Regions from separate parts of the Lysinibacillus sp. 1 U-2021 genome, predicted to be linked through region 3. Evidence: riboswitches for the same ligand, from Rfam matches in the RefSeq annotation. Region 3 holds a riboswitch; each other region holds the start of a gene.
The links. A riboswitch is a leader RNA that binds a small molecule or an ion and turns the genes downstream of it on or off. The one in region 3 is predicted to bind S-adenosylmethionine.

Region 1 (5,723 bases), 1.1 Mb from region 3:
ATCTTGTAGCGGCTACTGGAAGACCCTTATCTATGTGCTATGAATTAAAAGCGCTGGGGATTGAAACCTTTATTACAGCAAATGGGGCCTATGTGAAACATAAGGAACTTGTCATACATAAAACTCCGATTGCCAAAGAAATTGTCTACAATATACAGGCTTTTGCACAGGAACAGCAGCATAGCCTAACATTTTTTACAGAGGAGTTATCTATGAATAGCATACAAAGTCCAGTAGCTTTAAGAGCGATGCAAGAAACTTTATCTTTACGGGATTTTCCACTTATAAATGAAAAAATTGTAGATGAAGAGGTTTTTCTCATGTGTTTATATGCGGATGAGCTGGCTGAAAAAAGATATACTAGCCAATTTTCGAATATATTTTTGCAGCGTTGGCATCCTTATATTGTGAATGTCTTACAGCAGGATGTTTCGAAGTCTATAGCTATTAAAGCGGTGCTTGATCATTTTAACATTGACCCTGAGAATGCGATTGCCTTTGGGGATGGGGATAATGATATTGATATGTTGGAGTATGTAGGAGTAGGAATTGCCATGGGAAATGGCAGTAAAGCTCTAAAAAGTGCTGCCAATTTTGTTACAAAGAAATCTACGGATGGCGGTATCAATTTTGCTTTACGTCAGCTTCAAGTCATTTAGAGCGCTGAGGCTACACTATATATAGCAGGTAGATTTTAATAAATTTTAGGTGGGATGATTTATGGCACATCACGTGCAGTCTCTAATTGAACATTACGGATATTTTGGGATTATCGTGATTCTAATTGGAGGTATTGTTGGGGTGCCACTTCCTGATGAGGTGTTTCTGACTTATGTAGGCTATAGTGTTTACCGAGAAAGTCTTGAACACATTCCTGCTTTAGTCAGTGCAATGATTGGTGCGATTGGAGGCATTACCTTAAGCTACTATATTGGTTATCGTTTTGGCTTACCGTTATTGCAGAAATATGGCCCTAAAATTCATATTACCGAGCAAAAAATTGACTTTACGAAAAAGATGTTTACAAAAATAGGACCTACCCTATTATTAATTGGCTATTTTATTCCAGGGGTACGCCATTTGACAGCTTATATTGCGGCTATTAATAATTATCCTTATAGAAAGTTTGCTCTTTTTGCCTATACAGGGGCATTTATTTGGACGTTCACATTTATATCATTAGGAAAGATGCTTGGAGAGAAATGGCGATTTGTTGGATACTATTTAACCCATTACAGTATCTATCTTATTCTTTTATTTATTATAGGGATGCTCATTGCTTATTTTTTATTTAAAAAAAGAAATGGACAAAAATAAAAGTCGGTATACGCTATACCGACTTTTATGTTATGGCAAAATAGCAAAAGATCGCACAGGGAAGCCAGATGCTTTTTCTGGCTTAGGTACGATATTGAAGATGATAGCGCCTTTCGCAGGTAGCTTGTCCAAATTCGTCATTAGCTCAATTTGATAGGTGTCTTGGTCAAGCACAAAATATTCGCCATCTAGCTTGCCATTTTTACGAAAATCAGCAGCAGAGTCCGTATCGAATGTTTCATGACCAATTGCGCTTACCTTGCGTTCTTGTAGTAAAAACTGTAAAGCTTCTAAACCCCAGCCAGGGATATGGTTATGTCCATCTGCATCCTTATTACTGAAAGCCTCTTTATCTGGCCAGCGCTTACTCCAATCTGTACGTAATGCTACAAATGTTCCTGCTTCAATTTCTCCATGCTTGTCCTCAAAATCAAGAATATCTTGAACACTTAATGAAAAATCATGGTTGCTCGCAGCCTCCTGTGATTTATCAATAACAACAAGGGGGAGAACAAGCTCTTTTAGTTCTAATTCTTCTAAGTAGCGAGTATCTCGCACAAAATGAATGGGTGGGTCGATATGTGTGCCATATTGACCAGGGAACGTGAATTGTTGAGCGAAGAAACCATCCTTATGAGAAAATAACGTTTCAAATTTAGCGTCCTCAAACATAAAAAAATGTGGAGAATTAGGGCCGAATGTATGTGTTAAATCAACCCACTGTTTCGATTTTAGTAATTGCAATGCTTGCAAAAGTTCATTAGACATCGATTTCCCTGCTTTCTGTAAAAAATAGTGGTAAATAAAAAGGAGTCCCCTAATAGAAGAGGACTCCTGCTTGAAACAACGGTAGTTCTTCTTCTCATCTTCAAGGCTGATCATTTTGCCAATTGGAATTAGCACCATACTGTTAGCTGGTTGCTGAGACTTCGTCGGGCCAATCCCTCCGTCTCTCTTGATAAGAAAAGTAATATAAGAATTTTCAGAAATAACAATACAAACACTTTAGCATAGTTTTTTATAGTTTACAAGTTCACTGGGAATTTTCACCAATTCAAATTCAAGGTGACTCCACAACAATCATTATCAATCAGACGTATTCTAAAACTGTCTGGTGTATAGTTCGTTTCAAATTTCATCGTAATACCTGTTGATGTGATTAATTTTTCAACCTCTGTTTTATTTGAAAGTTGAGCAGCATTCATTAAATCATGTGCGAATTGTTGGGAGCTATCTATTTTATCCGTAAGTAATTGGGCTTGCTGCATCATCGCCTTTATCCGTGTTGCTGAAGCTTTTAATTTGTGTGTATCGACAGGTGGAAAAGGATTATTGGTCGGCATTGCTAAATGTTGCGAAAAGGGTCTAATGGCAAAATGATTAGCGATAGGCGATGTTGGATAATGATAGGGATGCACAAAATACGGATAAGGATTGTAATACAAGGTCATTCCTCCTATCCTATAACTGATATCCTATCTTATGTAGCCAAACTACATTCGGTGTTATTTTGCGGTGCAATGTTTGTCCTCCTCACCATTTAAAAAGGAAGCTAAAGTAAGCTTTTTTTAGCCAAGTACATTCAAGACATCATCAATTTTTTTACTATGTGATAAAATGCCATAATTCATCCATGTTAAAAAGTCTACTTCATAGACACAGCTGCTTTTAACGGCAGCTAGGTTTTTCCAAGTAGGAGTTTTTAAAATAGCACGTTCCTCATTTTCATAAATGGAATGTTGCTTATCAAATGTAATAAATAAATGATCCGCATCTAATTGCAACAATTGATCAAATGTCAGTTGTGCTTTACGTTGATTGTGCGGAATACTCCATACTAGTGAATGTGGCATTAAACCTAAGTCACGATATAAAATGGGGCCCGTATAGCCACATTCAGGACCGGCGTATAGAGTAATGCTAATGGCTGAAATACGGAGAAATGCCACACTTTGCCCATAAACTGATTTGCTAAGAATTCCTTTTGCTTGTTGTACTTTATCTTCATATTGTAGGATTACGTCTTGTATCAAGGAGGTTTTTCCTGTTAGATCTGCAATCTTAAATAACGTAGATTGCCAATTCTCTCCAGGGTGTGAAAGATGACAGACGGGTCCTACTTCATCTAAGTGCTGAAAGGATTCCCAACGCTCTACACCAGAATCTAACATAATTAAAGTTGGCTTATAGTAAAGGAGTCGATCCATTTCTCTATTTTGTACATCAATATCTGGCACTTTCTGTAGACCTAAATAGTCTTGTTTTCCCCATTTTGAATGACTGAATTGAGCAATTGGCGTAATCCCAAGCGCAACAAAGAAATCTTCTAAGAATGGTGCAAATACACGTAGATGGCTGCTTTGATTTCTTCGATATTGTCCTGGAGAGATGCCGACATGTTCCTTAAAGCGACGATTGAAATAATACTCATTATTAAATCCGACAGACTGGCTAATTTCAAATACTCGATCATTTGTTGTCATTAATAAATGCTTAGCTTTTTCAATACGAAGTTTAGTTAAATAGTGAAGAGGAATTTGTCCCGTAATATCTTTAAAAATGCGCGTATAATTCCATCTTGGTACGTCAGCTAGCTGTGCTAGCTGCTCAACCGTCCACTCTTTTTCAAAATGTTTATGTAAATGGTTAATGGACTGCTCAACAGATTGTCGATCATTTTTTTGCATCTGCTTGGGTATGGTTGGATGTAGGAGTAATAACATCAGCTCTTGAAAGTGTACATGCTGTTCAAAAATCGTGTGTTCATCCTCCGCTAACCTGTTCTGATAGATGACTTCTAGCAGTCTATGACATTGTGAAAAGGGGAGAAGATGTCGTTCGCTGATACTTGTAAAATGACTATATGAATTCTGACTATTGCTGAGATTGACAATGTTGAAATGTAATTGATAAAAACAAAGGTGCTCACTTTGAATATGGATACTAACCGTGTTATTTGGCGGAATCAATATGTACTTTTCTTCACTAAAATGAATGATGTCATGATCTATTTCTAGCTTTCCGCTACCATTCATTACGATGAAAAGTGTATAGAAGTCACTACTAATCAATAACTTTTTTGATGATTGAATTGAATAAGAGATATTTTGTAACGTATAAACATGTGTTAAGTTACCCATTGATAATTCACCCCTTTTTTTGAATTGGCAGAACAACACAAAGAAAGCCCTCATTAAGAGCTTCCTTTCATGTTGTTGAAAAAAGATCATGTGACTAGTAGAAAAAGCCCCTTTAGCAAGGCAAGGGGTTGATTTCCCCTCCGCCAGCGTCCTTTTCAGGTGGCGTCTGATGAGCCGCTTCACTCACTTGCGTTCGCTCCAGGGTCTCACCTGTGACGCTAAATCCCCTAGGAGTGACGCTGGCTCCACTCCAATCAACCATGCTGCTAACGTGTCTTTTCTTCTTTCGTACTAGCAGTAGGGAACAAAAAAGTCTATTAAAGAGAGGATAGGCACTTATTTCAATGTGAAGAAGTGATGAGTGACAACACCTATCCATTTTCTCCTTCGCAAAAGTGCTATTGATTATTTTGTTTTTTAACACTAAGCCAAAGAAAGCCCTCATTAAGAGCTTTCTTTTGAAAATTATTTGACGAACCATTTCTCTAAATCATCATACTTTAGCAAGTTGGCTGTAATTGCGCCAGATTGCCAATATGTGCGATCAGCAATATAGACATGCCCATTTTTTACAGCAGGGAGTGTTTTCCATAGTGTACTATCTAACCATTTAATGGCTTCTTGGTTTTCTTTAGACTCCCATGTACCGTTTGAAGGGAAAAGGATAATATGATCCGCATCTAATTCCGTGATAGCCTCTTCTGATAAAACCTCGTGGAACTCTGTCATATCACGGGCTAATGGATGTGGTGTTAAGTCTGTCTCTGTGTAAATGTAGCCAGAGTAGCGATTTTTAATGCCAAATAATGCTAATGTATTATCTGCTACATTTAGTCGTACAACGGCAACTGTTTCGTCTCCAATTGATTCATCTAGTTTTGCTTTTAAATCGGCAACACGTTGCTCATATCGATCAACCATTTCTTTTGCCTTATCGGGAATATTTAAAACATCAGCTATTGTTTTTGTAATTTCACGTGGATCTTGTAGAATATCTTCTTTCAAGCGGTAAGTAGGCGCTACCTTTGAGTATTCCTCATACTTTGCCTGGTCCGCGGCACCATCTACAATGATTAAATCAGGCTTGGCTTGTAATAATGTTTCCATGCTACCGGTAATGTCGAACTCAGGAACATCTAATCCTAAATAGTCCTGTTTTCCCCAAGATGGGTGATACCATTGCACAACGGGTTTTACATCCAAAGCTGTTAAATAGTCTTCCAAATAGATAGCAGCTACACGCTGTGGATTTGTAGGAATTTCTAC
Region 2 (5,723 bases), 740 kb from region 3:
CCTAGTTTACGAGGATCAAAGACTGGGTCTTTTCCTTCTTTTTTCTGTTTCTCGTAATCTTTTAATGCGATAATAGCTGGTTTCATGATAATTAAAATAGCTATAACGTTAATCCAAACCATCAAACCAAGACCTACATCTCCCATTGCCCATGCTAGACCAGACGTACGGATTGTACCATAAAAGGCTGCAACTAAAATGGCAATTTTCGCAATCCAAATGAATATCTTTTCTGTGCTACCTCTAAATAAATAAGCGACATTTGTCTCTGCAATATAGTAGTAAGCCATGATTGTTGTAAAGGCAAAGAAGAATAACGCAATGGCTACAAATGGAGCACCAAAGCCAGGTAATGATGAGTCAACTGCATATTGTGTATAGGCTGCACCTGCTTCAATACTTTTCGCAAAAGTCATTTGCTCATCACCAGCTAATCCACCACTATTGAATTCTCCAACATGAATAAATGGATCTGCTCCCTCAGCTGCCTTTTCATCTTGTACATTGTACATCCCCGTAAATAAAATCATAAATGCGGTAGCAGAACAAATTAATAATGTATCAATATACACAGATGCTGCTTGAACAATTCCTTGCTTAGCAGGATGTGATACTTCCGCAGCTGCCGCAGGGTGGGCCCCAGTTCCTTGACCAGCTTCGTTGGAGTAAATTCCACGTTTAACACCCCAAGCAATCGCTGAACCAATAACCCCGCCAAAAATTTCTTGAGCACCAAATGCACTAGAAAAAATTAATCCGATAACCGTTGGTACTTGTGAAATATTCATAAAAATAATGATAATGGCCATAATGATATAGGCTAATGCCATAAACGGTACAATAATCTGGGCAGCGTTTGCAATTGATTTAATACCACCAATGATAATAGCACCTAGTAACACAACAATTATAAGTCCTGTGATCCATGTATCCAAACCGAAAGCGTTTTCAACAGCACCTGCGATGGCATTCGACTGCACACCAGGCATCAAAATTAACATTGCTATTAAAGCCGCCACAGCAAAAATAACTGCAAACCATTTTTGGCCCATTCCTTTTTCTATGTAAAAGGCCGGTCCACCACGATATTCTGTATCTTTCTCTTCTTTATAGATTTGAGCTAATGTTGACTCTACATACGCGGTAGCCGCACCTATGAAAGCGATTGCCCACATCCAAAAGACAGCACCAGGTCCTCCCATTCCAATCGCTGTCGCAGTACCAGCAATATTACCTGTACCTACACGTCCTGATAATGCGATAGACATTGCTTGGAATGAAGATATTCCCTTTTCTGACTTCTCCCCTTTAAACATTAAAACAAACATATCTTTAATGTGCCTTACTTGTAGGAACCTTGTAATAATTGAGAAAAATAACCCAATTAATAAGATGCCATAAATAAACCATGGTCCCCATAAAATACCATTCAACTTCTCTACAATTACATCCATTTTACCCCTCCAATTTGAATTACCTTACTTTAAGTCATTATAGTATTACACTTTTCTGAAAATTACAATATTATTTTTAAGTAACAATATTTAAGTAAGTAACCTAGTAAATGGAAGGGTATAAACCTATTTAATTATATAACCAATTCTTCGAAGAGCATTATTAATAAAATCTCGTATATACATAAAAATCTCTTCGCGCTCTCCCTCATGAAATAAATTATGATAACAATTTGCCCATTCTTTAAACTGAAATTCCGTGAATTCCTGTTGATGAAGCCAATTTCGAGTTTGGCGAGTGTCCGTAATTTTATCCTTCTCAGCTGTCATAATTAGCATAGGCATATTAGGCATTTCACCTTTAGGCAGCATCACTAAATTTTTCATCATCTGCTGAAGTTCTCGATACCATTTCACAGAAACAACAGACATGAGCGGTACATCATCTTTCATTTCTTCTCTGCCTTCAACACTACGCGTTAATTTCTCTAATGTAATATCATGTGTCAATTTAACATTGGCCGTTAACGCACTTAGACTTGTTAAAGCATTTGTTAATTTACCTGGTAATAGCTTTAGTTGCAACCAAGGTGATGTTAAAATAATGCCTGCACATTCATATTGTCTCTTTTGCAGTGTATGGAGGATTAATGTTGCACCTAGTCCATGCCCTATTACAAAGGTTGGTAAATTATATGAAAAAGCATTTTCAATCAGGTTTCTTGTATACTTATTGTACAATTTGAAGTCTTCATCATGGACTCGAGCAAACCTTGCATTACCCCCATGATTCGGTAAATCTCCCATGACTATGTGGAAGCCTTCTAATCTTAATTTCTCTATCAGCCATGCATACCAACGGTGATTTTCATAAGCACCATGAAGAATAGCAATCACAGCTTTTGCTTGTCCATCAGCTTCCCATTTCCACATTACATAGTCCTCCTAAAAAATGATTACACTTTGATTATATCGAAATAAATAGCACATTTTAATTTTATATTTCCATAAAGTTGCGTATTTGATACGATAATACTACATTATAGAAAGAAAAGAGGCGATTTTCATGATTTATCCATTTAAAGATAAAACGCCAAAGATCGATCCGTCTGTTTTCATTGCTGATTACGCAACTGTTACGGGCGACGTAACAATTGGCACCGAAACAACTATTTGGTTTAATACGGTTATTCGTGGTGATGTTTCCCCAACGATTATTGGTAAACGTGTCAGTATCCAGGATCTTTGCTGTTTACACCAAAGCCCAAAATATCCGCTCATTATTGAAGATGAGGTAACAGTTGGACACCAAGTCACTTTACATAGTTGTACAATTCGCAAAAATGCCTTAATTGGTATGGGATCCATTATTTTAGACGGAGCTGAGATTGGAGAAGGTGCATTTATTGGAGCTGGAAGCCTAGTACCTCCTGGTAAAGTCATTCCTCCAAATAGTTTAGCATTAGGTCGTCCAGCAAAAGTTGTCCGAGAATTAAATGCTGAAGATAAAGAGGATATGGAACGCATCGTACGAGAATACGCAGAAAAAGGTCAATATTATAAATCACTTCAGAAATAAATAACCTACACAAAAAATCAATACTAACGAAAAAATCCCTCGCGTTTTCGTGTACCGAATATGTTCACGAATCCTAGCGAGGTATTTTTGTAAAAAAAACAAAAGGAGCAATGTTGCCCCTTTGCTTATTAATACATCAGAATAATTTTCTAATGACTTCATTACTTTAGTTCAATAGTTTATAAACGTGCTTTTTCTCGTAGCGCGTCTGCTTTATCAATTTGCTCCCATGGTACATTTAAATCTGTACGACCAAAATGTCCATACGCAGCAGTTTGTTTATAAATTGGACGACGAAGATCAAGCATTTTAATGATACCTGCTGGGCGTAGATCGAATAGCTCGCGTACCCATTCAACGATTTCGCTTTCTTTCACTCTACCTGTGCCAAATGTATCGACAGCAATGGAAACAGGCTGAGCAACGCCAATCGCATAGGCAAGTTGCACTTCAGCACGCTCTGCTAAGCCAGCTGCTACGATGTTTTTCGCTACATAACGTGCTGCATATGCCGCCGAACGGTCTACCTTGGTTGCATCCTTACCTGAGAAGGCACCACCACCGTGACGTGCATAACCACCGTATGTATCAACAATGATTTTACGCCCTGTTAATCCAGCATCACCTTTTGGCCCACCAATTACAAAACGGCCAGTTGGATTGATGAAGTATTTCGTATTAGCATCTAATAATTCACTCGGTACAACTGGTGCAATAACAAATTCTTTTAAATCTGCTTGAATTTGTTCAAGTGTTGCTTCTTCATCATGCTGTGTTGAAATAACAATTGTATCCACGCGAACCGGTACATTATTGTCATCATATTCAATCGTTACTTGCGTTTTACCATCAGGACGCAAATAGGCAAGTTCCCCTGATTTACGTACTTCTGTTAAACGGCGTGCTAATTTGTGTGCCAAGCTAATTGGTAATGGCATTAGCTCTGGTGTTTCATTACATGCATAGCCAAACATTAAGCCTTGGTCACCAGCACCAATTGCTTCTATGTCAGCATCTGTCATAGAGCCTTCACGTGCCTCTAATGCCTGATCAACACCTTGAGCAATATCAGGTGATTGTTCGCCAATTGCCACAAGCACCGCTAAGTTCTCTGCATCAAAGCCATATTTACCTCGTGTATAGCCAATTTCAGCTACAGTGTCACGAACAATACCTTTAATATCCACATAAGTAGAAGTAGTAATTTCTCCTGCTACTAATACTAATCCTGTTGTTACAGTTGTTTCACACGCTACACGTGCATTTGGATCTTCTGCTAAAATAGCATCTAAAATGGCATCCGAGATTTGGTCACAAATCTTATCTGGATGTCCTTCTGTTACACTCTCTGATGTAAACAGTCGACGGTTTGTCATTTGGTTTTCCTCCTAAATACTCTTACAATAAGTAGTTGTGTATGAATACGGTACTCATTACCCATGTCAAGTCCGCTCCTAAGGATTGAACTCTCAAGCCGTTACTGCTGCTTTTAACACGAGGATTTCGAAAGATCCGTCATTATAATAAGGAAAGAACTACATATACTTACCTTTACATTGATTTTTAACAATAAAAAAATCCTTTTCTCACGTTACTTTACATGAGGAAAGGAATAATGACTGCGTAACCTTTCACTCTTATCGTTCAAGGGATGTTCCCTTGCATCAGGTTGGCACCAACGCATGTCGTGAAATAGTTCATGCAGGTTGCCGGGTTTCACAGGGCCTGACCCTCCACCAGCTCGGGATAAGAGTATCCGTTCAATCTCATGTTACTGAAAAGGTCGAACGTTGTCAAATATTTTCTTATGTATTACTGTATAGAAAGGAAAGAACTTATTACACAAAAACTTTTCATACTTGGATGATGATGTAAATAGAAGCAAATTAATCCCTACAACATACCTAGCTACTTGTGGTAACATATGTGTGGCTCAATTTTCGTGCCTAATTACAGTAGGATTGATGGTATTCTACTCGAAAAACATTATTTTTTGTCAGTTTATTGAAAAGTGGTAAAAACTCTAAAATAATTTCTTAATTAGTATAGATTATTTAAGCAATTGTGTTATACTATTTTTGAAATTAAGAAAAAATCCCTCTAAATCAAGGGAATACTATAAAAAAGGATGGTATTTAATCGATGAATTCAGTAGAAATTGCAAACGAACTGAAGGAATTATTAAACGGCGGTAACATTAATGTTCAACTTTCAGTACCACAATTAGCAGAAAAAGCTACATCTCGTGGTGAAGCAATGTTAACAGTAGATGGCGCAGTTCGTGCAGAAACTGGCAAATACACTGGTCGTTCACCTAAAGATAAATATACGGTAGAAGAAGAAAGCACAAAAGATCAAATTGACTGGGGTAAAGTCAACCAACCGATTTCTTCTGAAGTGTTCGATAACCTATATGTAAAAGTAATAAAATATTTAAAAGAACGTGACGAGTTATTCGTATTCAAAGGCTTTGCAGGTGCTGACAAAGATTCACAATTAAGCATTCAAGTTATTAATGAATACGCATGGCACAATCTTTTTGCTCATCAATTATTTATCCGTCCAACAGCAGATGAATTAGCTTCTCATGTTGCTGACTTCACTGTCATCTCAGCTCCTAACTTTAAAGCAGATCCTGCGGTTGATGGTACTGCTTCTGAAACATTCATCATCGTATCACTTGAAAAGAA
Region 3 (5,723 bases):
ACGCGTACATTAGTATTGGAAGATGCGGAAGTACCTGTAGAAAATCTATTAGGTGAAATTGGTCGTGGTCATATTATTGCGTTCAATATTTTAAACATTGGTCGTTATAAACTAGGCGTGGGCACAATTGGCGGATCGAAACGTGCATTGGAGTTAGCTATTCAGTATACAAACCAACGTCAGCAATTTAAGACAAAGCTTTCTGATTTCAATCTGACAAAAGAGAAATTATCAACGATGGCTTCTCAATTGTATGCTTCAGAATCATTAAACTATCGTACTGTGGGTCTATTTGAGGATCGTTTAAGCCAATTAAGCCTAGAAGAGCAAAAGCAAGGTAAAGTAATTGCAGGAGCGATTGCTGAATATGCCATTGAATGCTCTATTGCTAAAGTATTCGGTTCAGAAACTTTAGACTATATTGCTGATGAAGCTGTCCAACTTCATGGCGGTTATGGCTTTATGGCTGAATATGAGGTAGAGCGTATTTACCGTGATTCTCGAATTAATCGAATTTTTGAAGGTACAAACGAAATTAACCGCATGATTGTACCTGGCACATTTATGAAAAAGGCGCTAAAAGGTGAGCTACCATTATTACAAGTTGCCCAAAATTTACAGCAAGAGCTGCTTATGCTAATGCCAGAAGATATCGGTACAGAGCCGTTAGCACAAGAAAAATATTTAGTGAAAAATGCCAAGAAGATTGCTGTATTAGCTGCAGGATTAGCAGCACAACGCTTTGGTGCAAAGCTTGATCAAGAGCAAGAAGTATTGGTAAACATTGCGAATATAGCTAACCAATTATTTGCAATGGAATCAGCTGTCTTACGTACAGAAAAAGCAATTGCTCGTGACGGTGCTGAAAAAGCACATCAAAAATTGCTATACACACAAATTTTCTGCCAAGAAGCATTCTCAGAAATCGAAAAAGAAGCAAAAGACACAATTCTTGCTTCAGCGGATGGCGATGCAGCCCGTATGACATTATCTGCACTGCGTAAGCTAACACGTAATAATCCATACAATTTAATTGCGAAGAAGCGTGAGGCTTCCGTTAAATTAATTGATGCTGAAAAATATATTGTATAATAGTGCAAATTTAACCTAGCTATCTGCAAAAGATAGCTAGGTTTTTTTATATGAGATGGATAATCGTAAAAGGAGCGGATAAATTTGCACAACTGGTGGATAAACTTACAAAAAAGAGTGAAGTTCACCATTGAAAACAACTATGATGGTATACTACAGAAAAAGACAGAAGAGGAGCATTGTAATGACGATTCAATTTTTCCATTATCCGAAATGTACAACATGTAAAAAGGCACAGAAGTGGTTAAATGAGCATGAGGTTGCCTATGAAGAGGTACATATCGCAGAGCAACCTCCCACTAAAGAAGAATTAACAGCTATTTGGCAAGCTAGTGGACAGCCTTTGAAGAAATTTTTTAATACCTCAGGCATGAAATATCGTGAGCTTGGCTTAAAGGACAAGTTAGCGGAAATGACGGAGGATGAGCAGCTTGAGCTACTTGCTTCAGATGGCATGTTAATGAAACGTCCCATCGTGACAGATGGAAAAAAAGTTACTTTAGGTTTTAAAGAAGTAGATTTTGAGCAAGCTTGGAAATAACCGTATTAAACCTTGTATTTATAGGAGAAGTATGGCACACTGAAAGTGAATATATTACATATTTATGGAGGGGTTTTTTGCATGAGCACACCTAAAGACTTACGATACTCTGAAGAACATGAATGGGTAAAAGTAGAAGATGGAAAAGTACGTATTGGTATTACTCACTTCGCACAATCTGAATTAGGAGATATCGTATTCGTTGAGCTTCCACAAGTTGGCGACGAAATCAAAACAGATGATCCATTCGGTAGCGTAGAATCAGTAAAAACTGTTTCTGAATTATATGCACCAATCTCAGGTACTGTAGTGGAAGTAAATGCAGATTTAGAAGATAGCCCAGAATTCGTTAATGAATCACCATATGAAAAAGCATGGATGATCGTTGTTGAGCCTGCTGACGCATCAGAAGTTGAGAAACTAATGACAGCAGAGCAATACGAAGAAATGATCGCTGAATAAGACAAGCTATAATCGAAAAACGTCGGAAACTACCGGCGTTTTTTGTTATATAATGACTTATAAGTGGGGATCTCTAAATGGAGGTGGCGTAATGTTCGAGGGAAAATGCTTGATAGTAGAAGGACGCTCAGATAAGCTACAAATTGAGCCTATTTTGAATGAGAATGTTACAATACTATGTACGAATGGTACAATTGGTGTGCATCAATTAGAAGAACTACTGGATCCCTATGAGGGCTGTGAGCTATTTACTTTTTTTGATGCAGATACTTCTGGCGATAAGCTACGTGCATTAATGGACAGACATTATCCAGAAGCTGAGCATCTGCGCACAATGCCAACATATAAGGAAGTAGAAACGACACCAAGAAAAGTGCTAGCGATGATTTTACTGCGAGCACATTTTTCAATCCATAATGAATATATTTTGTAAGGTTGCGTGAGTAAATGGAAGAATGGTCAACAGAGCAGTGGGAAGCGGCTAAACAGTCAGGAGACAAAACTGCATTTTATTTATATACACCGATGTGTGGAACATGTGCAGTGGCATCTAAAATGATGTCCATTATTGAACAATTACTGCCACAGCTACAAATTGGTAAAGCAAATATCAACTTTTTGGAACACATTGCTTATGAGCATCAAATTGAAAGTGTTCCATGTCTACTCATCAGTGATGGCGGAAAAGTGACAGAAAAGATTTATGCTTTTCAATCCGTACCATTTTTATATGAATTGTTAAAAAAATCAATTGACTGAACTTTACTAGCGTGGTAAAGTATCAAATATATTACTAAAACATTAAATATATCGAACTCTTATGAAGAGTGGCGGAGGGAAGTGCCCTATGAAGCCCGGCAACCATCACAATGTGAAAAGGTGCCAAATCACCCAAAGATTTTTCTTTGAAAGATGAGAGAACGGTTTAACGTATTATACGTGACCCCTTCTACTTGTCTGTGAGTGAAGGGGTTTTCTATATGAGAAAAGGAGTATTCGCTATGATCCAGCTTCAAAATATTACAAAGAAATACAAAACAGCAAATGGCGAATTAACGGCAGTCAAAGACGTCAACCTTACTATTAATAAAGGTGAAATTTTTGGCATTATTGGCTATAGTGGTGCTGGTAAAAGTACCATGATTCGTTTATTAAACGGTTTAGAGAAACCGACAGCAGGAACAGTAACGGTGAACAATCAAGAATTTTCATCGATAAAAGGGCAAAAGCTTAGAGCGGCTAGACAAAAGGTAAGTATGATTTTCCAGCATTTCAATTTACTTTGGTCTAGAACAGTTGCCGAAAATATTGCATTCCCTTTAGAAATCGCAGGCTTCCCAAAGGCTCAACGTGAAGCACGTGTGAAGGAATTAATTGCCCTTGTAGGCTTAGAAGGGCGCGATAAGGCATATCCATCCCAGCTTTCTGGTGGACAAAAGCAGCGTGTAGGAATTGCACGTGCATTAGCGAATAATCCAGAGGTTTTACTATGTGATGAGGCGACATCGGCACTCGATCCTGAAACAACGGATGCTATTCTTGATTTACTCGTTGATATAAATGAACGCTTAGGCTTAACTATCGTCCTGATTACCCACGAAATGCATGTCATTCGCAAAATTTGTCATCGTGTAGCAGTGATGGAGGCAGGCGAAATTGTGGAACGTGGTGAGGTATTGCAAGTCTTCCAAGCCCCACAGGCGGCTATTACTAAGAAGTTTGTATCTCAAATTACAGACACTAAGGAAACACAGGATACGGTAGCACAAATTAAAACAAACTATCCAACTGGACAACTTGTCAAACTTATTTTTGTTGGTGAAAAAACAGAACAGCCAGTCATCTCACATCTTGTGAAACAATTTGATGTAGAAGTAAGTATTGTTCACGGAAATATTTCACAAACAAAAAATGGTGCATATGGTACATTGATTGTGCAAATTGATGGCTCTCAGAAAAACGTCACTGAAGCCCTTCGTTATTTAAATACAGTGGAAGTACAGACGGAGGTGATTGAAAATGCTAACTAATCTCTTTCCGAATGTAGACTGGGAAAATATGTGGCAAGCTACGTATGAAACTTTATACATGACAGCTATATCAACGGTTGTGACATTTATTCTTGGGTTAGTCATTGGTATTGTTCTATTTTTAACTAGTCCCAATCAGTTATGGGCAAATAAAATCGTTAACTTTTTAACGGGATCACTCGTTAATATTTTCCGTTCCATTCCATTTATCGTATTAATTATTTTATTAATTCCATTTACGAAGTTGTTACTAGGTACAATTCGTGGTGCCAATGCGGCGTTACCTGCTTTAATTATCGGTGCAGCACCGTTTTATGCTCGTATGGTATTAATTGCGTTACGTGAAATTGATAAAGGTGTCATTGAAGCGGCTCGTTCAATGGGAGCGAAAACTTCTACAATTATTTGGAAAGTATTGGTTCCTGAATCATTACCAGCTTTGATTTCTGGTATCACCGTAACGGCTGTTGCTCTTGTAGGTTATACAGCGATGGCAGGAATTATTGGTGCAGGTGGTCTTGGTAACTTAGCTTTCTTAGACGGCTTCCAGCGAAACCGCCAAGATGTGACATTAATGGCAACTATTTTTATCTTAGTAGTCGTATTTATTATTCAATGGATTGGTGATTTAATTACTGAGAAAATTGATAAACGCTAGCACGAAATTGAGGTTATTCCGGTTTTTACCGCTAACATATTTAAAACAAATAAAAGGGAGTGTCATAAATGAAAAAGTTACTAGCAGGATTATTTTTATCAATACTTGTACTAGCATTAGCAGCTTGCGGTACAGATAAAAAAGAAGATGAAAAATCAGCATCTGGCAATCAAACAGATAGTAAAGAAAACGTAACATTAAAAGTAGGTGCTTCTAATACACCACACGCAGTTATTTTAGACAAAGCAAAACCGATCTTAGCTAAAGAAGGTATTGATCTTGAAATTGAAACATATACAGATTATGTTTTACCAAACCAAGATTTAGAGTCAAAAGATATTGATGCAAACTATTTCCAGCACATTCCTTACTTAGAGCTACAAATTAAAGACAATGGCTATGATTTCGTTAATGCAGGTGGCGTTCACATTGAACCAATCGGTATTTACTCTAAAAAATATAAAACGTTAGAAGACCTGCCTGAAGGCGCAACAATTTTACTTTCTAACTCAGTATCTGACCATGGTCGTATGCTGTCATTGTTAGAGGCTAAAGGCTTAATTAAATTAAAAGAAGGCATTGATAAAACAGCAGCAGAATTAAAGGACATTGAAGAAAATCCTAAAAACTTTAAATTCGATGCAAATACTGCACCAGAAATGCTTGTACAAATGTACGAAAATGATGAAGGCGATGCAGTACTTATCAATTCTAACTTTGCCATCGATAACGGTTTAAACCCAATTGAAGATGCTATTTCTCTTGAAGATAAAGAATCTCCATATGTTAACATCATCGCTGTACGTGCAGGTGATGAAACAAAACATGAAATTAAAAAATTATTAGAAGTATTAACATCTAAAGAAATCCAAGACTTCATTTTAGAAGAGTGGAAAGGTGCAGTAGTACCGGTAAAATAAGAATTAGAAATTTTATAAAA

Region 1: it holds a riboswitch for S-adenosylmethionine, as region 3 does, so the genes downstream of both, QH639_RS06090 (cyclase family protein) here and QH639_RS00400 (methionine ABC transporter ATP-binding protein) in region 3, are expected to answer to the same signal.
Region 2: it holds a riboswitch for S-adenosylmethionine, as region 3 does, so the genes downstream of both, metK (methionine adenosyltransferase) here and QH639_RS00400 (methionine ABC transporter ATP-binding protein) in region 3, are expected to answer to the same signal.

Annotation. Positions count from the first base shown of each region.
Region 1 is NZ_CP123966.1:1,149,820-1,155,542, reverse strand. Features, by position in the region: gene QH639_RS06100 (Cof-type HAD-IIB family hydrolase) at 1-659, shown strand, start outside; gene QH639_RS06095 (DedA family protein) at 721-1,317, shown strand; gene QH639_RS06090 (cyclase family protein) at 1,348-2,085, opposite strand; SAM riboswitch class I at 2,177-2,282, opposite strand; gene QH639_RS06085 (YuzC family spore coat inner layer protein) at 2,364-2,768, opposite strand; gene QH639_RS06080 (helix-turn-helix domain-containing protein) at 2,886-4,457, opposite strand; gene QH639_RS06075 (ABC transporter substrate-binding protein) at 4,923-5,723, opposite strand, start outside.
Region 2 is NZ_CP123966.1:819,378-825,100, reverse strand. Features, by position in the region: gene QH639_RS04380 (alanine/glycine:cation symporter family protein) at 1-1,454, opposite strand, end outside; gene QH639_RS04375 (alpha/beta hydrolase) at 1,581-2,387, opposite strand; gene QH639_RS04370 (gamma carbonic anhydrase) at 2,521-3,033, shown strand; gene metK (methionine adenosyltransferase) at 3,213-4,409, opposite strand; SAM riboswitch class I at 4,668-4,786, opposite strand; gene pckA (phosphoenolpyruvate carboxykinase (ATP)) at 5,176-5,723, shown strand, end outside.
Region 3 is NZ_CP123966.1:81,491-87,213, forward strand. Features, by position in the region: gene QH639_RS00375 (acyl-CoA dehydrogenase family protein) at 1-1,092, shown strand, start outside; gene QH639_RS00380 (arsenate reductase family protein) at 1,277-1,633, shown strand; gene gcvH (glycine cleavage system protein GcvH) at 1,715-2,095, shown strand; gene QH639_RS00390 (toprim domain-containing protein) at 2,187-2,528, shown strand; gene QH639_RS00395 (thioredoxin family protein) at 2,543-2,854, shown strand; SAM riboswitch class I at 2,911-3,014, shown strand; gene QH639_RS00400 (methionine ABC transporter ATP-binding protein) at 3,097-4,125, shown strand; gene QH639_RS00405 (methionine ABC transporter permease) at 4,115-4,783, shown strand; gene QH639_RS00410 (MetQ/NlpA family ABC transporter substrate-binding protein) at 4,852-5,703, shown strand.